DNA from 3 places in the Staphylococcus hsinchuensis genome. Region 3 is predicted to be linked to each of the others. Evidence: riboswitches for the same ligand, from Rfam matches in the RefSeq annotation. Region 3 holds a riboswitch; each other region holds the start of a gene.
What was found. Region 3 has a riboswitch for thiamine pyrophosphate ahead of tenA (thiaminase II). Riboswitches for the same ligand answer to the same signal wherever they lie in the genome.
Positions count from the first base shown of each region.

Region 1: it holds a riboswitch for thiamine pyrophosphate, as region 3 does, so the genes downstream of both, QQM35_RS06760 (ECF transporter S component) here and tenA (thiaminase II) in region 3, are expected to answer to the same signal.
Region 2: it holds a riboswitch for thiamine pyrophosphate, as region 3 does, so the genes downstream of both, QQM35_RS07485 (3-oxoacyl-ACP reductase) here and tenA (thiaminase II) in region 3, are expected to answer to the same signal.

Region 1 covers NZ_CP128355.1:1,341,019-1,349,297, reverse strand. Annotated here, with positions in the region: gene QQM35_RS06785 (DUF697 domain-containing protein) at 1-252, opposite strand, end outside; gene QQM35_RS06780 (class I SAM-dependent rRNA methyltransferase) at 310-1,479, opposite strand; gene auxA (lipoteichoic acid stability factor AuxA) at 1,729-3,030, opposite strand; gene graF (glycopeptide resistance-associated protein GraF) at 3,297-3,431, shown strand; gene QQM35_RS06765 (hypothetical protein) at 3,474-3,608, opposite strand; TPP riboswitch at 3,821-3,922, shown strand; gene QQM35_RS06760 (ECF transporter S component) at 4,005-4,580, shown strand; gene QQM35_RS06755 (ABC transporter ATP-binding protein) at 4,593-6,005, shown strand; gene QQM35_RS06750 (energy-coupling factor transporter transmembrane component T family protein) at 5,998-6,804, shown strand; gene purD (phosphoribosylamine--glycine ligase) at 6,862-8,103, opposite strand; gene purH (bifunctional phosphoribosylaminoimidazolecarboxamide formyltransferase/IMP cyclohydrolase) at 8,125-8,279, opposite strand, start outside.
Region 2 covers NZ_CP128355.1:1,489,217-1,497,495, reverse strand. Annotated here, with positions in the region: gene trmD (tRNA (guanosine(37)-N1)-methyltransferase TrmD) at 1-345, opposite strand, end outside; gene rimM (ribosome maturation factor RimM) at 345-851, opposite strand; gene rpsP (30S ribosomal protein S16) at 1,066-1,332, opposite strand; gene QQM35_RS07495 (hypothetical protein) at 1,515-2,018, opposite strand; gene QQM35_RS07490 (helix-turn-helix transcriptional regulator) at 2,024-2,212, opposite strand; TPP riboswitch at 2,366-2,465, shown strand; gene QQM35_RS07485 (3-oxoacyl-ACP reductase) at 2,576-3,328, shown strand; gene QQM35_RS07480 (LLM class flavin-dependent oxidoreductase) at 3,356-4,660, shown strand; gene ffh (signal recognition particle protein) at 4,775-6,142, opposite strand; gene QQM35_RS07470 (putative DNA-binding protein) at 6,166-6,498, opposite strand; gene ftsY (signal recognition particle-docking protein FtsY) at 6,485-7,717, opposite strand; gene smc (chromosome segregation protein SMC) at 7,714-8,279, opposite strand, start outside.
Region 3 covers NZ_CP128355.1:22,664-30,942, forward strand. Annotated here, with positions in the region: gene csoR (copper-sensing transcriptional repressor CsoR) at 1-71, opposite strand, end outside; gene cls (cardiolipin synthase) at 213-1,697, shown strand; gene QQM35_RS00130 (HD domain-containing protein) at 1,745-2,392, shown strand; gene yidC (membrane protein insertase YidC) at 2,455-3,315, opposite strand; gene thiE (thiamine phosphate synthase) at 3,399-4,040, opposite strand; gene thiM (hydroxyethylthiazole kinase) at 4,043-4,840, opposite strand; gene thiD (bifunctional hydroxymethylpyrimidine kinase/phosphomethylpyrimidine kinase) at 4,830-5,651, opposite strand; gene tenA (thiaminase II) at 5,644-6,333, opposite strand; TPP riboswitch at 6,404-6,505, opposite strand; gene QQM35_RS00160 (transglycosylase family protein) at 6,661-7,353, opposite strand; gene QQM35_RS00165 (single-stranded DNA-binding protein) at 7,843-8,247, opposite strand.

The DNA of each region.
Region 1 (8,279 bases), 880 kb from region 3:
GTTTATATCTTCTATGATGTCTTTCATTAATTTAATATCCACACCAAAGTCTAAACCAGGAATCGGAACGACACTTACGCCTGATGAAAGCATTGATTTCTTTTTAACTAAAGTTTGCGCACGTTGACGTCTTTCAGCAATATCATCACTTGTTACTGGTAAGTTACTTTTTTCACTAATTTCTTCTATATTTAATACTTTATTACCAACTTTTTGTGTGAATTTATTCGTCACTTTATTTTTTATACCCATGAATTTCACTCCTCGTTAATATATTCATATTGAATGAATTACCCTATTTGAAGAAAATTATTGTATTTTAACGAAAATCGCTTTTAAATATTTTGAAGGTTTATAATGTGGATGTGTTTTAAAATCTTTCGGCAAGCCCATAACTTCTGCTAATTCAAAGTCTACACCAGCTTGTGTTAAAGTATCTTTCACTACCTTTTTAAAAGCTTTCAAATTAAATGTACTATTATTTGTACATAACAACATTGTGCCTTGAGGTGCGAGTACCTGCAAAGCGCCTTGAATCAATTTATCATAATCTTTCGTTACAGAAAATGTTTTCTTTTTATTTCTAGCAAAACTAGGCGGATCAACAACGATGGTGTCATAATCAAATTGATGTCTACTCGCATAATTGAAAAAGTCAAAAGTATCCATAACGAAAATATATTGTGATTTTGGGTCAATACCATTAAGACCAAAGTTTTCTTCCGTTAAAGGACGTGACCGGTTAGCTAAGTCCACACTCGTCGTTACTTTTGCATGTTCAACAGCAGCAACTGAAAATGCACCTGTATAGCTAAAAACATTTAATAAACGCTTATTTTCGGAAAATTGATCTTTTAATTTCTTTCTTACTTCTCTTTGATCAAGAAAAATACCTGTCATTGGACCATCATTTAAATCAACATTATAAAATGTGAAGTTTTCTTCTATTACAATTGGAAATTCTGGAGCTTCTCCGTCAACAAAGCCACCATCAATTTGTGCATCTTTAAAACGTGTTTTCTCAAAAATTGAAGTATATTCAAATACATTTTTAAAGGCTTGTAATACACTGTAACGGAATTTATAAATGCCTTTTGAATACCATTGAATTAAAAAATGACCATCATAATTATCAATAGTCAAACCACCGACGCCGTCACCTTCACCATTAAATATTCTAAACGCATTCGTACCTTCTATATTATAAAAATATTGACGATCTTCTTTCGCGATTTCAAATAGTCGTTCGAAAAATTGTGTATTAATCACTTCATTTTTATCGTAACTTAACACCCAACCTATACCTTTATGTTGTTTACCAACGTATGCTGTAGCAATATAATTACCTTGATCATTTACGAGATGAAACAGTTCTCCATCCTTTAAATGATCGTATGCATATAAATCTTCTTCTTCAATTAATGGATATTCATTTAAATATTTCGTTTCTTTACCTTTATTTAATGTGGCAGTCTTCATTACATTTTGTCCGCCTTTCCTAATTTATCTGTTATTTATTCATTTTATCATCTTGGTGAGGTTAAATACCATGTTCATTTAAACATATTTAAATTACTGAAAAAAGTTAACCCAATATTGTTATATATAGTTGTAAATTTAACGATAAACACTATCTTTTCATTTGATTGTAGCTCAATAAAAAAATCGACAAAGTACATTAATCATACTTTGTCGATTATTTCTTAAGTTAATGAGTAATTTCATCGATTAATCTTTGGATGGTTCTCGCAATTTAATTACGAAAGCTACTGTAATTGTAATTAACATTAATAATAATGTTGGCGTAATAAATGTTGAGAATAATGAACCATGGACCATGATGTTTGCGAATTCTGTTAATAATTTGAAGAATAATATACTTACTAAGAATAAATGTAAGAAGTAGAACTTACCTCTTAAATAATTCGTTAATGTAGTTAAAATGTAAGCAATCATGATTAACATTAGAATTAATAATGTTACCCATTCTATGACTACTTGTGTTTGTGATAAATCCCAAGAATCACTTGTGAAGATTTCGCTTCGGTTACTAAATTCAAATAAAGTAAAGAATAGTAACACTGCCCCACAGAAGAGCTCTACGTAAAATGTTTTAAGCCATTTTGGTTTTTTCATCCAATTTGGAATATCATCTTCTTGAATATCAATTTTCTCTTTCCATTTAGTGATAAACTTATCTTTTTTATCTCTAACCTTTTGTAAATCAACGCTTCTTCTTGTTTTTCTAGTAAACTCTGTTGTTTTGTCTTGTATACTTTTAAAGTGTTCTTTAGTTTGATTAGACATTGATTCTTTTTTAGTTCGTGATAATTCCGGTTCTTCTTCCCCTAATTCCTGTTTCGTTAAAGGCAATGATCTTCTTAAGAATAAGAAATTCCAAATCGCCATTTGACCTAATAACCACATAATTAAGAAGAAAGTGTTCACACTTAAGATGTCTACAGGTACAATCTGTTTATCATCTATACGACCGTATAGTACAATTTGCGTTAACAAATAGGTAATACCATATGAAAAGATTATCCATAAGAAATGGGCTTTTCTATGATTAGGATTTAATTCATCCTTATAAATAATGTAACCTATATGTATAGCAAACGGTATGATGAATATGATTGCAAAGAAACTATAAACTTGCGTCATTAATGCAATTGTAATGATGAAGAATAAAACACCTATGACTAAAAAGAAAATAGAAATATCGTAATCATAGCTCGTTGTTCTAAAAAGTGTTACGCCAATATAAATTAATGCAATTCCAAATAATATTATTAAAATAGCACTGATAATCGGGAAACTCCCAATATAATTACTCATCACACGAATTATTTCTCTAAAAAATGCATTTATAAAGTCCCATACATTATGAATATGTAAGTCAATCTTACCTTTACCATTTAATTTGTTTATTAATGATAAGTTCACTAAAATAATGAGACCTAAAAATAGAGAAACAATGCCAATAATATAACTGTATAATATCTCAGCGTGCTTCTTTAAAAAGGACATACCATTCACCTCAAGGTTATTATATATGAACATCGCGTTCTTGTCTTTAATAAATTAGCAAATAAGTCTTTAGTATGATATAAATACCTTATAATTTGCATATTTAAACTTCTACAATACATGTGACAAAAATTTTTAGTACAGAAATTCCAACGTCCTCCATTATATCGTCGACGTTATAACAATTGTTAGTGGTTTAATTTTATCGAAACGGGTAAATATAGAGTGAAACATATTTTACAAATATGGTAAGGAGTGTATGTGATATGAGTAAAGAAGAACAAAACAAACAAGCTGCCGAAGAAGCAAAAAAAGCTGAAGATAAATTAAAAGAACAACAAGAATCTAAAGATGAAGGTTCTGAAGAAACACAACAAGATATTCAAGACACATTAGACTAAAAAATAGATTAACGTCATTCCCTTTTACGTGAATGGCGTTTTTTAATTCATGATTTTTCTTATATTCAAATTACCACAAACATCTGCGTCTGAGACAATAATAGGTTTTTCAGACTTTTTATCAACTTGGCAGTAGATGTCTGAATTGAAAATGCGCTTATAACAAGCTTTTTTCAATCCTAGTCATCCTTCCCGTGTGGGACTACGAAATCTTTATTAGGAAATTCGATTTCTGTCCCACTCCCTTTTTGTCAATGAGTGAAACTACGAAATCTCTATAATAGAAATTTCGATTTCTGTCCCAGTCCCAATTTACGAAAAGAACATTCCATGATAACCTTGACAGGATGTAACAAAAGGCATACATTAGAATTAAAATTTAAATATAACATTCGCACTAGGGGTGTTTTGTGACTGAGATGAGGTAAACCCTCAAACCCTTCGAACCTGATCTAGATGAAACTAGCGTAGGAAAGTGTACCGAATCAATGTGTATACACAAACTGTGATTCGGATGCTTTCGTACGCACAATCTATTTTAGGTTGTGCGTTTTTATATTAGGAGGAAGAACAATGTCAAAAGGACTCAAATTATCAGAAATACTTGTTACCGTATTAATTGCTGTTGTCTTTGCGGTCATATATAACCTTTGGTATGTAGTTTACAATGCAATGAAAGTAACTGGGCTACATATTGAAGAGCTTTCTTATGGCGCATGGTTTATGGCTGCTGTTGTTGCGTACTTAATTATTCCAAAAGTAGGAATCGCATTATTAGCAGAGTTTGCTGCAGGCGCTGGGGAAACAATCATTACAGGAAAATTCGATCCCGCCGTAATGATTTATGCCTTTATCCAAGGTTTAGCTTGTGAGATTATATTCGCTATCTTTAGATATAAGTCTCGTTCAGCAATGGTCGCAATGCTCGCCGGATTATTAACAGCTATCTCTACATTACCTTTAGATTTTGCATATGGTTATTTAAATGAACTAGCAGGATGGAATTTAGCATTATATATTATTTTCCGTCTCATCGGAGGCATCGTAGTAGCTGGTTTATTCTCTTACTTAATCGTTAAGGCATTAGATCAGACAGGAGTAACGAGATTGTTTAGAACTTCAAACAAAAGTGACTACGACAATTTATAAGGGGCTCTTAATGTGATAATCGCAAAAAATTTACGACTTAAATATCCAAGTGTCGATCATAAAACATTTGATAATTTAAATTTAGAAATACCTGATAAACAAAAGGTATTACTTGTTGGTCCATCTGGCTCTGGCAAAAGCACTTTATTGAATGTTTTAAGTGGAATTGTGCCAGAATTAATCGATTTACCAATGAAATACGATAAACTCCAAATTGATAAACATTGTGGCATGATATTCCAAGATCCCGATGCACAATTTTGTATGCCTAAAGTATACGAAGAACTTGCATTTGTGTTAGAAAACCGTCAAGTGCCCAGAGATGAAATGGACAGACACATTGAAGAAGCCTTATCAGCTGTAGGACTAGATGTCGATAAAGAACAATACATTAACCATTTAAGTGGCGGTATGAAACAGAAGCTTGCAATAGCTGAAACATTATTGCAACAAGCCGACACACTGTTTTTAGATGAACCAACCGCGATGTTGGATATCGAATCTACCGCTGATTTGTGGAACAAAATTAAGGACTTATGGTCAAATCAAACTGTCATTATTGTCGAACATAAAGTTGAACACATTTGGCAACATGTGGACCGCGTTATTTTAATTAACTATGATGGTGCGATTGTTGCAGATGATACACCGATAAATATTTTAAACAATTATGAACATCTGTTATCTGAATATGGTGTTTGGCATCCGAAAGCATGGAACGCAGCACCACAACCTATTAAATACCAACCGCAAATAACAGATGATGATAAATTTGAATTTAAAGATACTCATATAAAACGGAGTAAACATGAACTCATCCACATCCCCTATCGAGAAATCGACTCAGGTGAATGGATTACGATTACTGGACGTAACGGCTCGGGTAAAACAACTTTACTTGAATCAATGATGCAGTTAATTAAATACGATGGGAAAATGTATTTTAATCAGAAAAAATTGTCTAAAATTAAAGAAGCAGCTCAACATATGTATCTCGTATATCAGAACCCAGAATTACAATTTATGACGAATTCTGTATATGAAGAAATCAATATTCAGTTTAAAAATCATAAAACAGATGAAAAGAAAGCGGACGCGTTAACACTATCAATGTTACAAACATTAGATTTAGAAAGAGTTAAATCTCAACACCCATTCGAGCTTTCAGTGGGTCAGAAACGACGTTTAAGCGTTGCGATTGCTTTAAGTTCTAATTCAAAGTTTATTATATTAGATGAACCTACATTCGGATTGGATAGTCATAATACATTCAATTTAATCAATTTATTTAATGAACGTATTACGAAAGGTCAAACGATTATCATGGTAACACATGATCCTGAAATCATATCACGCTATCCTACACTTCGTTTACATGTAAATCAACAACAATTGGTTGAAGTCGAGGAGGTAGCTCATGTTTGATATTTGGAAAAAACATTATACATTTGTTGATGACGTCAACATTATCACCAAACTTACTTTAGGTATCTTATTGTTCTTTTATGTCATCTTTATACACCAGTTTGATTATATGTTATATCTAGGAATATTCATGTTGGTGTTCTTGTTATTATTTAGTGGTTTAAAGATGAAAGTGACACTATCATTTATCGTCGCCACGATATTTTTCTGTTTTTTATCTTGCCTCTTCATGATTTTTTATGGTGAAGGCACTCATGTCATTTTCAAATTCGGATTTATAAAAATCAGTGTGGAAAGTTTATATCGAGGGTTGCACTTAGCTTTACGTTCATTTACTGTCGCAACTTATGGTATGGTGCTTGCCTTCACATCTGAAATAGTTATGATTTTTTATAGTCTTATGCAACACTTAAAGGTAAAACCTAAGTTTGCATACGCCTTTATGGCAGCTATCCGTATGGTTCCACTTATGATAACTTCACTCATTCAATTAAGGCGCTCTTTAAAAATGCGTTATCAAATGATAGATGCCAAAAATTATAGAGGTTTTAAGAGACTCAAACATTTACTTATTCCTTTATTAAGTCAAAACATCCGCAAGGCTCATCAATTATCCGTTGCGATGGAGAAAAAAGGATTCCAAGATGGCAAGCGAACATATTATTACTATGCAGGTTTCTCTTACAAAGATTTAATCTTTATTATAGTAGTGCTATGTATTGTGCTTGTAGCAGGTATATGTGCACATATGCTTCCAATATCAGGCATCCATGATGTGCGTGTTTCAAATATGTATTAATTTAAATTAAAAAATCGTCGACATCAAAACGCTTTATATGATGTCGACGATTTTTATTTATTTTTTTATTGCTTTATCACTAATATCTGAACGATAGAAGAGTGCATCACTTTCTATTTTATCAACCGCTTCATAGGCTTGTACTTTCGCTTTTGCGATATCATCACCTTCACCTATCGCTAAAATAACACGTCCACCAGAAGTTACATATTTGTCTTGCTCTTTCTTTAATCCACTTACAAAATACTTACCATCTAAAGTGAAACCTGATACTTGTTTACCCTTTTCATAACTACCAGGATAGCCTTTTGATGCTAACATTACACCAACAACTGATTGTGATTTCCATTTAAATGTAATGGGTTGTTTTTGCTCTAAATCAATGATGTGTTGCATTAAGTCGCTTTCCATACGCGTTAATAATACTTGTGCTTCAGGGTCTCCAAAACGTGCATTAAATTCAATTACTTTTGGACCTTCTGACGTTAAAATCGCACCAATATATAACAGACCAAAGAACGGTGTACCTTCCTCAACCATCGCTTTTGCAATAGGTTGCGCAATCTTGTCGTTTGTTTGTTGTAACACATCTTCACCGATATGTGGCACTGGACAATAAACACCCATACCACCTGTGTTTGGACCTTCATCATGATCGAAGGCACGTTTATGATCTTGAGCAATACAATCGAATGGAACTGCATATGTTCCATTAACAAATGTCATTAATGAGAACTCTTCACCCTCTAAAAATTGCTCAAAAACAACGATACCGTCTTCTTCAGGATAAAGTTTCTCAACAGCTTCATTTGCTTCTTCTAAATTATTAGCAATGATAACGCCCTTACCTGCAGCTAACCCGTCTTTTTTCAATACAATTGGGTATTCACAACGTTGGATATAATTTTGAGCCTCGGTTTTTGTTTTGACTTCTTTGTATTCTGCAGTAGGTATGTCATATTTTTGCATGAGCTGTTTGGCAAATAGCTTTGAACCTTCGATTTGGGCTGCTGCTTTTTTAGGACCAAATACTTTTATGTCATTTGCTTCAAGTTTATCTGCTAAACCTTCAGTTAAAGGTTGTTCAGGCCCAATAACTGTCCAATCGATATCATGTTCTTGTGCAAATGACACGATTGTATCATGGTCTGTTTCAGCTATATCACTTTGCACTTGTGCAATTTCTGACATTGCATCATTTCCTGGTATGGCAAATAATTCATTGACGAGTGGAGATTGATGTAATTTATGCGCTAGTACATGCTCTCTACCACCTGCACCTATGACTAAAATTTTCATACTTGATTTACCTCCATAATATTAGTGTTTAAAATGACGTACGCCAGTTGTTACCATTGCAATTCCGTGTTTGTTTGCCATCTCAATAGAGTCTTTATCTTTAATAGAGCCACCAGGTTGAATAATCGCTTTGATGCCTGATTGTGCCGCAAGCTCTACTGTGTCATCCATAGGGA
Region 2 (8,279 bases), 730 kb from region 3:
ACCTTCATAATGACCACAAATGAACACAAGATGATCTGATTCACTCAATTCTTGAGCAATTTCTTGACTGAATGGGCGGCCTTGAGGGCACATTAATATAACACGTGATTCAGCTGTTTGTTCAATGTGCTCTAAAGCATTAAACATTGGTTCAGGCTTCAATACCATACCTTGACCCCCACCAAATGGATAATCGTCTACCTGATTGTGTTTATTATTAGCATAGTCACGAAAATTATGCGTATGAACTTGTAATAATGATTTATCTTGCGCTCTTTTTAAAATTGAATGATTTAAAACGCCATCAAACATTTCTGGAAATAATGTTAAAAAATCTATTTTCATTAGTCTAATAACCCTTCCATTGGTGTAATTGTAATACTTCTACCTTCTACGTCTACATCTTTCACCACATCTGCAATATATGGGATTAAATATTCTTTCTCACCTTTGACAATCCAGACGTCATTTGCACCCGTTTCCATAATATTAATCACACGTCCAATTGGCGTGCCCTCATCGTCAAACACAGTACAACCAATAATATCAGAATAGAAGTATTCATGTTCCCCTAATTCGATTTCTTCGTGATCGCGTTCTTGTAATAAAGTTTCGCCCTTTAAATATTCGATATCATTAATATTGTTTACACCTTCAAATGTAACTAAATGAAATCCTTTATGTACTCGGTGTGAAGCGATTGTGAATTCGATAGGTTGTTGATCTTCACGTTCGATTGTCACAATTTCTCCTGGTTGAAAACGTGTATCTGTAAAATCTGAATTTGATTTTATTTTAATTTCACCTTTTACACCATGTGTATTAACGAATTTACCTACTTCAACTTTCATATTCTGTCCCTCCGCTTTTTAAAATTCACACGGATACCCATTGCTGGCCATGTTCCAAACTCACTATATTATAACACGTATCATTACTCAAAGTATTACCTAAATCATAAGCTATAGTTAGATCAACCATAGCAATTTCTAAAATTTAACTTACTAAGTAAAGAAGGCTGAGACAAAAAATGTCTCAGCCTTTAAACTTGCTATACATATCAAACTATTTTAGTTCGTCGAATTTTTTCATAATACCTTGTTTAGATAAGATATTGTGAACAGTGTCAGTTGGTCTTGCACCTTCTTTTAACCATTTTAATGCTAGCTCTTCGTCGATTTTAACTTCTGGAGCTTGAACATTATTTGGGTTGTAAGTACCAATTTGTTCAATGCTACGACCATCACGTGGCGCACGAGCATCAGCTGCTACAATACGGTAGAATGGATTTCTTTTAGAACCTAAACGTTTTAAACGTAATTTAACTGCCATTTATATTCTCTCCTTTAATATGTTTTACTTTTTATTTTCTACAAGAAGTAATGATAACAGTTAAATATCTACTTGTAAAGAGTTTATTCTTTACCATTTCAAAAAATATTGTTTTGTATCATGTCAGGCAGTTAGTGCTATGGAATAATGGATCGAAAGGTATTAACTATTTACCCATGACACTAGTCTTCAATTTTAATTTTACTTTTCGCTACAAAGTAAGATAGAAAACTAAAGACAAAACCAGCTATAAATGAAGAAAAGAGAGTATAACCTTCAATTTGCAGCTGTTTAGTTATGCATAGATTGAATACTATGCTAAATATTAAATACGTAAATACAATGAATATACCGGAAATAAAACATTGAAATCGTATCTTTTTCAATAATTGTCGATATTCGTGCTGAGAAGTAACTAATTCATCTCTTACATCTTCCTTTCTCAAGGAAATCATAACTGTCAATGCTTCTACAAACCCTAAGACCATGAGTAAAATGCTACCTAAAGAAATTTGCTTGAAGTAAGCATCAAAACAAATACTTATAAATGCGAATAAAATTGTGAGATAAAATGAAATAAAAAAGACGCTTACTATCTTTGAATAAATGATTTGTAATTCTCTCTCGTCCTTATCATTAATGAAACCGAGAAAACGTTTCATATGCTTCTGATTGTTTTCATTCATTTTAATTACTCCTCCCAAAAAATATCGTCTAATGTTGCGCCTAATGCTAGACAAATGTTAATACATAAATTTAATGAGGGATTGTACTTATTATTTTCAATTAAATTAATTGTCTGTCTTGAAACATTTACCTTTCGAGCTAATTCTAATTGAGATAATTGATTCTTTTTCCTATATTCATTAAGTTTATTCAAGCAATCACACCTCAAAAATGTCATATATATTGTACATTAACGATAGTATATACTGATGTTGATGTCAAATATATATGACAAAAGGACATACATTCTATTTCACAAAGCTTGACACAACAGTCGATTAACTTTACATTGAAGTTAAATTAAATAAATAGACACTAGGGGTGTTTTTAACTGAGATAAGCTTTAGCTCAAACCCTTCGAACCTGATCTAGTTTGAACTAGCGTAGGAAAGTGTGGATGATGTTATCGTTGATTTAGAATTAAATTCTATTGATATAAACATGAATTTCTCATACACAACTTTCTTTTTATGAAAGTTGTGTTTTTTATTGATTAAATATTTTAGGAGAGATGTATATGCGTAAAACAGTATTAGTTACAGGTAGTAGCCGTGGATTAGGTGCAACTACTGTTAAAACATTGGCTGAGCAAGGACACAACGTTGTAATTAATTATTTTCAAAGTGAATCAAAGGCTCAACAGCTCGTGGAAGAAATCGGTACAGATCAAGCGATTGCTATTCAAGCCGATGTAACAAAAAGAGATGAAGTAGAAGCATTAGTTCAGAAAGCGTCACAACATTTCGGTCAAATTGATGCTATCGTGAATAATGCACTCGTTGGTTTCAAATTTGACCCGACACAACAAAAGGCATTTAAAGATTTATCTTGGGAAGATTACCAACAACAACTTGATGGTACGTTGAAATCAGCTTTTAATGTGATACAGAGTGTATTACCTCAATTTATAGATAGACAAGATGGTGCAATTGTTTCTATCGGTACTAACTTATATCAAAATCCTGTTGTTCCCTATCATGAATATACAACAGCTAAAGCAGGTCTCATTGGTTTAACTCGTAATGTAGCCGCTGAATTAGGTCAACAAGGCATACGAGCTAATGTAGTTTCTGGTGGGTTACTAAAGACAACAGACGCAAGTGCAGCGACGACGCCAGAGGTATTCGATATGATTGGCCAAACTACGCCTTTAAGAAAGGTTACAACACCACAAGATGTAGCAAATATGGTAGCTTATTTAATTTCTGATCAAGCTACAGGTATAACAGGTCAAAACTTTACAATTGATGGCGGTTTAACGATGAATTAATTTTTCTTATGTATGAGGTGTGAGTTTATGAATAATGAAGAAACAAAGGAAATCAATATAGGGATATTAATCATTGCATGTGGACATCATCAAGCAGCATGGTTAATGCCCGATTCTAGTATCGAACGTGTAGGAGATATGACTTACTATCAAGAATTAGCACAAATCGCAGAACGCGGTCTATTTGATGCGGTATTTTTTGCAGATAATCAAGCTTTCCCTGCAAATTCAGATAGCGATATGCCTGCGTTTTGGTTTGATCCTATTGTCAGTTTATCTGTCTTATCTCAAGTAACAAATCATGTGGGACTAGTTGCAACCATTTCGAGCACTTTCTCAAATCCATTTACCGCAGCACGCCAAATATTGAGTTTAGATCATATTACTGGTGGGCGTATCGGATGGAATCTTGTGACTTCCATGACAGACTTAGAAGCATGGAATCATAATTTACCTGAACTTCCTGAACGTGCTTCACGTTATGAAAAAGCAGATGAATTTGCAGAATTAATGAATAAGTTACTCGTTTCATGGGATGAAAAAGACTTTATACATGATAGACAAAATCAACGTATCATCAACTCAGACGAGATTAATGCGTTTAATCATCAAGGTAAGTATTTTAACGTTAATGGTCCTCTGACTGTTCCAAAAAGCCCTCAACAAAAACCAGTTGCGATGCAAGCAGGTGCATCAAAGCAAGGTGTAGCTTTAGCCACTAAATATGCAGACGCAGTTTATTCTGTATCATGGAACTTAAAGCAAGCAAAAGCCTTTCGTAAAAAACTAGATACCCAAATAGAAAATAGCGATGTAGAACAAAGACATATTAAAATCTTCCCCGGTTTAGTCACATATGTAGGCGAAACGACGGAAGAGGCCTATGCTAAAAAGGAACGATTAGATCAATCGCTACCAATTGAGGCAGCTTTAAATCAACTCAGTTTCTTTATACAACAAGATTGTAGCGACTGGAACTTGGATGAACCTGTACCACCCTTACCGCCTGTAGAAGAATTCACGGGTCCAGTTGGGCGTTATGAGACAGTTTTAGAAATTATTCGTGATACCGAACCAACATTACGTGAATTACTCGGTTACCTTAGTGCAGGTGGCGGTCATTTAACACTTATCGGTACTCCTAAAGAAATTGTAGATACGATGCAAGAATGGATTGAACTTGGTGTGGCTGATGGCTTCAATTTAATGCCACCAGTTCTCCCTAATAGTTTAGAAGATTTCGTAGACTATATCATACCTGAATTGCAAAGAAGGGGCTTATTTAGAACAGCTTATGAAGGTTCTACGTTTAGAGAAAATTTAGGCATTTAATTTACGATTCCGTAAATCTTAACTTATCCCACTTTTTTTAAAAATAGATGCAAAATAAAAACACGGTAGCTCGCGCATTGCGATTACTACCGTGCTTTTTTATATCTTTATTGCTTAGAATGGTAAATTCATACCATTAAGCATGTTTTCCATTTGTTTACGTTTACCTTTTTTACCTTTGCCGCCACCAGTGAATTGTTTCATCATTTTCTTCATTTCATTGAATTGTTTCATAAGACGATTCACTTCTTGTAATGAACGGCCAGAACCTTTGGCAATACGTTTCTTACGAGAGACATTAAGTGTTTCTGGATTGCTACGCTCAGTCGCAGTCATTGATTGAATAATTGCTTTAATATGGTCTATCTGTTTGTCGTCCATTTTAAGATTGTCTAGACCTTTCATCTTATTCATACCAGGAATCATTTTCATAATGTCATCTAATGGTCCTAAGTTCTTCACTTGGTCTAATTGTTCAAGGAAATCATCTAGGGTAAATGATGAAGTTCTCATTTTTTTCTCAAGATTTTTCGCTTTTTCTTGATCTACATCTTGTTGTGCCTTTTCAATGAGACTAAGAACGTCTCCCATTCCGAGTATACGTGATGCCATTCGTTCTGGATGGAATAGTTCTAAACCATCTAATTTTTCACTCACACCGACAAATTTGATAGGTTTCTGCGTTACAGAACGGATTGAAAGTGCTGCACCACCACGTGTATCACCATCAAGTTTTGTTAATGTTACACCAGAAATTGTGAGTTGATCATCGAATGATTGTGCTACATTAACAGCATCTTGACCTGTCATGGCATCAACGACTAACATAATTTCATCAGGTTTCGTAATTTCTTTAACGTCACTTAATTCTTGCATCAATGCTTCATCTACATGTAAACGCCCAGCAGTATCAATAATTACGAAATCTAAATGTTCTTCTTTTGCATGTTTAATCGCATTGTCCACGATTTGTTGTGGTTTAACTTGGTCACCTTCTGTATATACTGGAATGTCGATTTGTTTACCGACAGTTTCCAATTGGTCAATTGCAGCTGGTCGATAAATATCTGCTGCAACGAGTAATGGCTTTTTATTATATTTTTTACGCATTAATAGTGCTAGTTTACCAGCAGTTGTCGTTTTACCTGCACCTTGTAAACCAACCATCATTACAACAGTTGGCGGCTTGTTAGCCATCTTTATGGTAGAGTTCTCCCCACCCATCAGTTGTGTTAGTTCGTCTTGTACGATCTTGATGACTTGTTGACCAGGTGTAAGAGATTTCATTACATCTGAACCCAAGGCTCTATCTGATACAGTCTTTACAAATTCTTTAACGACTTTAAAGTTAACATCGGCTTCTAATAACGCTAATCTTACTTCACGCATCATTGTTTTAATATCAGCTTCAGTTACTTTACCTTTGCCTCGAATTTTTTCCATCGTTCCTTGTAAACGATCGGATAATCCTTCAAAAGCCATATTAATTCCCTCCTTTAACTAATTTATTCTAAATCCTCAAGTTGTTGAATGTATGCATTCATTTTATGTGGATCATTTGTATATTTTTTCATTTCATCATATATCAATTTTCGTTGTTCAAAGCTTTTATACAATCCCAATTTGGCTTCGTAATCTTCTACTAAATCGCCAGTTCTTCTTATGTTATCATACACTGCTTGTCGACTCACATCAAACGTGTCAGCAATTTCACTCAGTGAATAATCTTGAAGGTAGAATAATTCTAAGTAATTGCGTTGTTTCTTTGTGAGAAGTGATTGATAAAAATCAAACAGGTAATTCATGCGAATCGTTTTAATTAAATCATTTTGGCTCATGGTATTGACCTTCTATCTCATTATCAGTTGACTCTGATTGTTCCTCATTATGGTCAATTTCAGATTCATCTACATTTTGTTCTATCATATCAGCGAATAATCCATAGACATAACTTTCTGGGTTAAACGGTTGTAAGTCGTCTAGTTTTTCACCTAAACCTACGTATTTAACTGGTATGTGTAATTCATTTCGAATTGCTAATACAATACCACCTTTAGCTGTACCATCTAATTTAGTTAATACGATACCTGTTACATTAGTAACTTCTTTAAATGATTTTGCTTGTGATAAGGCATTTTGACCCGTTGTTGCATCTAAACATAATAATACTTCATGTGGTGCGTCTGGTACTGCACGACCAATGACACGTTTTACTTTCTCTAACTCATTCATCAAGTTAGCTTTATTTTGTAAACGACCTGCAGTATCGCAAATTAATATATCTGCACCCTTACTCTTCGCAGCGTTAATCGCATCATAAATGACAGCAGCAGGATCTGAACCTTCACTTTGACTCGTTACTTCGACACCGACACGGTCTCCCCAAATATTTAACTGTTCAATTGCACCTGCACGGAAAGTATCACCGGCAGCAAGCATAACTTTTTTACCTTCTGATTGGTAACGGTGCGCTAACTTACCAATTGTCGTTGTCTTACCTACACCGTTTACGCCTACCATTAAAATCACATTTAATCTACCATCTTCTAAATCCATTGCTTCTGAATTTTCTTCATCTTGATGGTAAATATCAACGATTTTTTCAACGATAACTTCACGTAAATCTTCTGTTTCAGTAATATTACGTTTTTGCGCTTCAAAACGTAACTCTTCCACGAGTTGCATCACTGTATCAAAACCAACATCCGCAGTGATTAACATTTCTTCTAGCGCTTCGAAAAAGTCTTCGTCAACTTTACGGTAACGTGCGATTAAGTTATTTAATTGTTCTTGGAAATTTTCTCTCGATTTCTCTAAACCAGCTTTAAATTTAGCACCAATTTGTTGCGCTTCAATTTCTTCAAAATCTTCAATCGAAATTAAGCCATCTTCATCAAAATCAGCTTCACTTAATTTTCTAGGAGCTTTCTTTTTCGGTTGTTCTTCTTGGTCATCTTCTAGAGGTTGTTCCTCATCTGAATCTAACGGTTCTAACTCATCTTGCACGTCTTCTGGTGTACCAGAAAATTTATCTTTTAATCTTTTAAAAAAGCTCATGCTTGATCCTCCTCCATCACTTTATCTATCGTATTTAGATTAACACTGACTAATTTTGAAACACCTGATTCTTGCATAGTCACACCATACAATCTGTCTGAAAATTCCATTGTGCCTTTTCGATGCGTAATCACAATGAATTGTGTTTGATCTGAAAGTTGCCTTAAATATTGTGCATATCTAATCACATTCGCTTCGTCTAAAGCCGCTTCCACTTCATCTAAAATCACAAATGGTGCTGAACGTACTTTTAACATTGCAAACAACAATGCAATAGCACTAAGCGCACGTTCTCCTCCACTTAATAATGATAAATGTTGTAACTTTTTCCCTGGGGGTTGAACAATAATATCCACGCCTGCAGTTAAGTAATTATCATCCGTCAAACGTAATTCAGCTTGTCCACCACCAAAAAGAGATTTGAAAACTTGAGAAAAATGGCCTTTTACAGCATGGAACGTCTCTTTGAAACGATCTTTTACTTCCTGATCCATTTCATCTATGATTTGTTCTAATGTCGCTTTGGCTTCTCTTAAATCAGTACGTTGCTCGTCTAAAAATG
Region 3 (8,279 bases):
ATGCGGTTTAATCGTGAAGTTAAATTCGCTTTAGTTTGTTCTGAATGATGCGCTTTATGAATTTCAGTCATTTAAGGTTGCCTCCCTTTAGAATTCATCAACATAATATACCTATCCCCCCTATCAGTCAAGTGATAAAAAGTGTTCTACATGTTACAATAATTGGGACTTTTATATTTTTTAACACTTGATTTAAGTGTATGGAGGTACATATGGTAGATATTTTCGCAATGTTGTATAGTCACACCAACATCATCATCAACGTTATTTTAATTGGTGCCTTTTTATTAAATGTTATCTTTGCTTTTACAATTATATTTATGGAAAGGCGATCTGCCAGTTCGATTTGGGCATGGATATTAGTACTATTTCTGTTACCCATACTAGGATTTGTAATCTACTTGTTATTTGGTAGACAAATTCAACGTCAACAAATCTTTAAGATAGACAGAGAAGATCAAATCGGTATAGAAATGATCGTCAATGAACAAATGGAAGCCTTAAAAAATGATGATTTTTCAAAAGGAAACCATCAAATTGTTAAGTATAAAGATATGGTACAAATGTTGTTATATAACAATGCAGCGTTCTTAACAACCGATAATGAAATTAAAGTGTTTACAGACGGTGCTGACAAATTTGAATCTTTAATAGACGATATTTATGCAGCTAAAGATTACATACACATTCAATATTATATTTTCAGAAATGACCAACTCAGCAACCGTATCTTAACCGCTTTAGAACACAAGCTTGACGAAGGTTTAGAAGTGAGAATGCTTTATGATGATATGGGATCTAGAACGTTAAAGTTTAAGGATTTTAAGAACTTCCGAAAGAAAAATGGTCATTTTGAATCGTTTTTCCCATCTAAATTACCGCTTATCAACTTAAGAATGAATAATAGAAACCATAGAAAGGTTGTTATTATTGATGGACATATTGGTTACGTGGGTGGCTTTAATGTAGGTGAAGAATATCTCGGATTAAAGAAAAAGTTTGGTTATTGGCGGGATACACATTTACGTATAGTTGGTGATGCTGTTAACGCATTACAATTACGTTTTATGTTGGATTGGAACTCTCAATCTTCTCGTGAAGATATTAAATATGAAGATCGTTACTTCCCTGATGTTAAGTCTGGCGGTACGAAGGGTGTTCAGATTGCCTCTAGTGGACCAGATGAAACTTGGGAACAAATTAAATACGGTTATTTAAAAATGATTGCTTCAGCTAAGCAATCCATCTATATTCAAACGCCATATTTTATTCCTGACCAAGCATTCTTAGATGCAGTGAAAATAGCTGCACTCGGTGGCGTAGAAGTCAACATTATGATTCCTAATAAACCAGATCACCCATTTGTCTTCTGGGCTACTTATAAAAACGTCGCTTCATTGTTAGATGCGGGAGTAAATATATTTCATTATGATAATGGATTCTTACATTCAAAAACAGTCGTTATAGATGATGAATTGGCGAGCGTCGGAACTGCAAATATGGATCACCGTAGTTTCACTTTAAACTTTGAAGTAAATGCCTTTATATATGATACGGAAATTGCACAACAACTTAAGCGCGCTTTCCAAGATGATTTAAAAGTGTCACATCGTTTAACGAAAGAACTTTATGAAAAACGCAGTAACTGGATTAAATTTAAAGAAGGTATTTCTCAATTATTATCCCCTATATTATAAGTAAATAGATGTATAGAACATTTGTTAAATGCAAAGGAGTTACATTAATGAACTCACAAAACATTATCTTTAACGCAACACATTATATGAAACAATGTCATAAACATGATACAAGCGGACATGATGTTGCACATGTGCAACGTGTAGTGAAAATTGCACTACATATTGCTGAACAAGAACAACAAGGTGACCGATTGGTAATTCAATTAGCTGCCTTACTTCACGATACTGTCGATAGCAAGTTAACTGATGTCACAGATGCAACTGTGAAACTACAACAATTTTTAAAGCAACAAAAGCTTAGCCAAAGTCAGCAATCAGAGATTATGTTTATCATTAATAACATGAGTTATAACAACGGCGCAAATAATCATGTTGAATTACCTATTGAAGGACAAATCGTGAGAGATGCTGATAGACTAGATGCTTTGGGCGCAATTGGTATTGCACGTACGTTTCAATTTGCAGGTCATTTTAATGAGCCTATGTGGGTCGAATCAGAGGCAAATCATCCTCTATTAGATGTAGAAATTGATAAGCAAGACACACCTCCCTCAGCAATCAAACATTTTTATGAAAAATTGTTTAAACTCAAATCATTAATGCATACAAAAACAGGTAAAAAAATGGCTGAGGAACGTCATGATTATATGAAAAGATTTGTTACTCAATTTTTTAATGAATGGTACTTTTAACTGTATCGATAATTTAAAAGAGCGAGGCTTTGAATTTCAAAGCCTCGCTCTTTATTTATACATTATTTCTTTTTCTTCTTATTAGAAACGACTTGTGTGTTGCCGCCTTTTTTATTAGTTTTTTCTTTGTTCATTTTTGCAAGCATAGGTTCAACTTCTTTTTTAGCTAATTTAGAATAATACATATTAGCAACTTCAGTTTGTACAACTAAGAACGCCGCACTGACTGACCAATATAAACCTAATGCAGAAACTGAACTTAGGGATACGAAGATAATCATAATTGGGGAAATAACCATCATCATGTAACCCATTTGTTTTTGTTCTTCAGGCATAGATCTTGATGATACGTAAGCCTGTAAAAAGTATAGCACACCCGCGATTATTGTAATCAAGATGTCTGGTTTAGCTAAGTTAAACCATAAGAAGTGTGGGTGATGAGAAAAACCTGCAAGATTTGATTTCAATGCAAAGTATAATCCCATGATAATAGGCATTTGAATAAGTACTGGTAAACAACCTAACATACTCTTCATAGGATTCATATCATATTTTTTGTAAACTTCCATGAGTTCTTGGTTCGCTGCCATTTTATCTTCCTGAGTACGCGCACGTTTAACTTTTTCTTGTACTTCATTTACCTCAGGTTTGGCAACTTTCATTTTTTCACGCATCATATGACTATTTTTATAGTTTGATAACATGAATGGTAATAAAACTAAACGAATCGCTAAAACTAAGACAATTATTGCAAGACCGTAATCATTATTAAAACTTGAGCCTAACCAATGAATCAACTTACTCATTGGATCGACGAAAGTATTAAAGAAAAATCCGTCTCTATTTTCTGGTTTAGAATAATCACAACCAGATAATAAAACCATTACACCTAACAATAAAGGTAATAACGTTTTCTTTTTCATTTTTCCACCTCTAACCTTTTATTCACATAAATAACATTCTATCATATAAGGCTTAGAGTGAAAATTAAAAAAAGCAATTTCTACTATTGTTCAACAGATTGTAATAAATGTTGCACAGTTTCACTGATGTTTTCACTTTTAGCTATAACAGATATAACCGATAAACCATCTGCCCCAGCTTCAACAATTTCATTAGCATTATTTACATCAATGCCACCGATTGCAACGATTGGCAAATCATTCACATATTGTCTTAGGGTTGGAATCATTTCTGGCCCTACTGGATGGTTCGCATCATCTTTGGAACGCGTCGCATACATCGGTCCTACGCCAATATAATCAACATTCGTTAAATCCGAATTATGATATTCTTCCACGTTACCTACGCTTAAGCCTATGATTTTATCTTTAAATTGAGATGCTACATCACTTATGGCTACGTCATCTTGTCCAAGATGAATACCGTCAGCATTAATTTGTTTAGCTAAAGTTACATCATCATTTACGATGAATGGCACATGATACTCTTTGCAAAGTTTAAATAACTCTGTAGCAAGTAATGCTTTTTCGTCACCTACACGAGCACCAGGACCTTTTTCTCTAAATTGAAACATCGTAATCCCGGCTTCTAAAGCTTCTCTTACAACCTCATGTATTGTAACACCATCAGGGATGTCTTGACTTCCACAAATAAAGTAAACCTTTAAATCAGATTTGTGAAACATATTTACACCTCTTGGACTTGATGATGTGTTAAATAGTCATCATAAGTGATTAATGATAAATAGTTGATTAATTCTACTGCAAATGTACCTGGGCCTTTATTTTGTGAAATATTGTCTGCTTGTTCCGCTGCAATATTATATATTGATACTGCTTCGATAAGTGCATTTATCGATAACTGAGAAAGTTGAGTTTGATCTACAAAGCTCGCTACTACAGCGCCTAATAAACAACCAGCGCCTGTAACCTTTGCTAATAGAGGAGAACCGTTATTTAGTTTAACAATTTGACCATTATGAGCAATAACATCTGTTTTTCCAGTAATAATAATGGCACACTTTAACTGCTCATGTGCTGATTTTGCAATATTAACAACATCTAATGAGTGATCACCTTCAGTACCTTTCATCTTTGTTTCACTATCAATTAAAGTTAATACCTCGGAACTATTTCCTTTAACGACGCTAACTTCAACTTCCTCTAAAAAACGCTTACAGAAGTCTTTTCGATATTGAGATGCGCCAACTGCAACCGGGTCAAATACGATAGGTGTTCCAACTTTATTCGCTGTTTGACCAATTTTAATGATATCCATTTCTTGATCTTTCGTTAATGTACCAATGTTAATAAGCAAAGTTTGCGCAACTTGTAACATATCTTCTGCTTCTTCAGGCGCTTCACTCATTGCAGGGCTTGCTCCTAGACTTAACAAACCATTTGCAGTGAAGTTTTTTACTACATCATTGGTATAACAAATCACTAATGGATTTTGAGTTCTTAACTGTTCTAAATTATTCGTCATCTAAGCCGACCTCTTTCATGTACGCAAAGTGATTCACTGGCCCTCTTCCTTGGCCTATTTCTGGTGTATGTTTAATACTTAAAGAAATGAATTTTTTCGCTTTTTGAACCGCTTCATAAATAGATTTACCTTTAGCAAGTTCAGCAGTTATGACAGCTGAGAAAGTACACCCTGTACCGTGTGTATGTTTTGTATCATAACGTGGCTCTTCGAATGTATACACATCATTTTGCGTAAAAAGATAATCTTTTGCATTCTGTTTATCTTCTGAATGGCCGCCTTTGATAACGACCCCTTTGCTGCCTATTTCATTGATAAAAACTTTTCCTGCTTGATAAATAGACTGTTCATCATTAATAGTTAAACCAGTAATTTCTTCTGCTTCAGGTAAATTTGGCGTTGCTACCATTGCATAAGGAAGTAATATATTTTGTAAATCTGCTTTAGCGTCATCTTCCATTAATGAATCTCCACTTTTTGCAAGCATAACTGGATCAATCACGTAAGGTAAATCAGGATATTTCTTTAAATAATCACGAATTAATTCCATCATGGGTTTGGATGCAATCATCCCTGTTTTAATCGCTTGAGGTAATTCATCATCAAATATACTCTCCATTTGTTCTGCCAACCAACTTTGATCAAAGTTGTGAATGTGTTGTACACCTTTCGTGTTTTGAGCAACAATACTTGTAATAGCAGCCATTCCATAGACACCACATGCATGGAATGATTTTAAATCTGCCATAACACCAGCACCGCCTGTAGGATCAGTGCCTGCAATAGTCAGTGCTATTTTAGGTTTATTCATGTGCATCTCCTCCAAATGACCACGCTTCTTCATTATATGACATTGCAAAGAAATTGCGTTCATGCACAGTACTTTGTAAGAAACATTCTTTAATTTCTTGTTTTTCATCTTCTGTACAATGTTCAGTTAATTTATTCATTAATTCATCAAATACTTCAACTAATTCGTCCATTTCAGTACTGTAAAATTCAAACCATTTTTTCAGACCAGATTGTTGATTTAAAGCATCATCTTTTAATGCTTGTTTAGCAATAACTTGGTAAACATATGGGCAAGGTGCCATTGCTGCAATCGTAAATGCTGCGTTTTCTTTAGCAAAGGCATTGAAATACATATGTTTAATATAATGATCGCCGCTTGGTGGCCAAACTTTTTCTTGTACTATTTCTTCATATGGTTCACCGACGTAATCTGCTAATATTTCATGCGCTTCTACTTCTCCACCCACTATGAATTGGATTTGTTCCACTAAAAATTTCACATCGTCTAATGATGATAACTTTGGAATAATTAATGCGTAGATATTCGCAAACTCTTTTAAATAAGAAGCGTCTGCTCTTAAATAAAATTTTGTAGCTGCTTTAGGTAATTCGCCGTGTAACATATCTTGAATAAAAGGGTCATTATAAATATCGTTGATAATTGGTTGCGAATCTTTTTTTAATTCTTCAGAAAATAACAAGTTGAATCCTCCTCAATAAAAAAACTACATTCAACGTAAGAATGTAGTTAATAATAGTTAATATCAATCGACTATAATGAAACTACTTCCCTACGTTGGTTTTAACCAAATCAGGTTTAAGGGTTTGAACACTATAATTCATCTCAGCCTATAGGCACCCCTAGTAGATTTTCTATAATATTTTGTTAAATTAACCATAACAAAACCACTATTCATTTGCAAAAGAACGGTTTGTTGAGCTATCTAAAAGTATTACATAATAAAAAAGAGTGAATACCGAATTCGGTATCCACTCTTCTTATATATTCATTTATATGAAAATTTATATTATGCAGTTACCCATTGTGAAGGACCAACAGTGTTGTATAATTTCATAGCTGCAGCGTCTTGTACTGATTCAGGAGCGTTTGCTGGTGATACACCTTTGTATTGAGCTGGTGCTACTGAATCCCAAGTGCTTTGTAAGAATTGATATTTACCTGCTGCACCTGATGAAGGGTTGATTGCGTGGATGTTACCACGTGATTCGCGTTGAGCGATTTGTTGTAAATGACTGTTTACATGTACTGAAGAACCAGTTGAAGCTGATTCGTTTGTTGTTTTTTGAGCTGGTTGAGCTTGTTTAGTTGTTGTTTGTTTTGGTTGTTGAGTTGCTTTTGTTTGTGGAGCAGCTTCTTGTTTTACAGCTGGTTTAGCAACTGATTTATGAGAAACTTGTTTAGTTTGAGTTTGGTTGTTTGAACCTTGATCACCATTTACGTACCAGTTAGAGCCGTATTTCCATGACCAGTAAGTACCATTTGATTCGAAATCATAGTGTAATTTGTCATATTTGAAGTTATAGTTATAAGCACCTGAATGTACTGGGTGTTCATTTAAATACTCTGGATTATGTTGAGCTTTGTTAGCTAAGTCTGCTTTATTGATATTTTGTTCTGCAGCATCTGCTGAATGTCCTGCTACTGCGCCAGTTACGCCTAAGCCTAATGCTAAAGTTGAAGTGATAACTGTTTTTTTCATTTCAATAAATCCTCCTATAAGATAATTAATTGTTTGATTAATTTGCTAAATACAATGTAACATCTTAAATCACCTTGTAGGTTACAGCCAAATGAAAATAACAGCTTTATTTTTACATATAGATTACATGTACTTTTACAATAATTAGTGCTAATAATTTCTTTATCGTTTGCTATGTTCAAATTTTACTGACAATTCTATCAATTGGTGCATGTAATACCTTTGTAAAATATCTGATTATTCTGTTTTTATTAACCATAAATTTACCTTTAATTTGCAATGACAGTATTTTATAAGTTTAAAAGTTTTAAATCTCTAGTAATTTCCATCATTTTATGTATGACATTTTGATAACAAATCTATCCTTCGATAGCTGGGGGAGGTCTAAAGAAGGATAGTATGTTTAAGAAGTATAATTGATAGTAGGAAATAAATGTGTATTAATTTAATAATGAACAACATAGATAAGTATTAAAATTAGGGGGAGTTTTAAATGATTTCGTACAAGTCACTGTCTTGTATCGTGTCTTCGAGGATTTCTTGATTATCTTTTGTAGTGTGGGGTTCGATTTCATCCTTGTGCTTTGAAGTTAAAAACTTAATTGTTTCAACGTATAACTCGGAAATAAAATGTGTTTGATCGTCTTTAACGTATTTTCTTGATTGCATTTGACCAGTTATTGCGACAAGCGATCCTTGATTGACATACTTAACAATGTTCTGAGCTACCTTGCCAAAAGATTTACAATAAATAAAACCAACTATGTTATTTTGATTTCTATCCTTATAATTCCTTTCGACAGCTACACAAAATGTTGTTAAATAGGTTTCCTCTTTTTCGAACAACTTTGGGTCTTTCGTCAATCGTCCGACGATAACGATATTATTAATCATGTGTCACCTCCTTGTAAATACATCATAGTTAT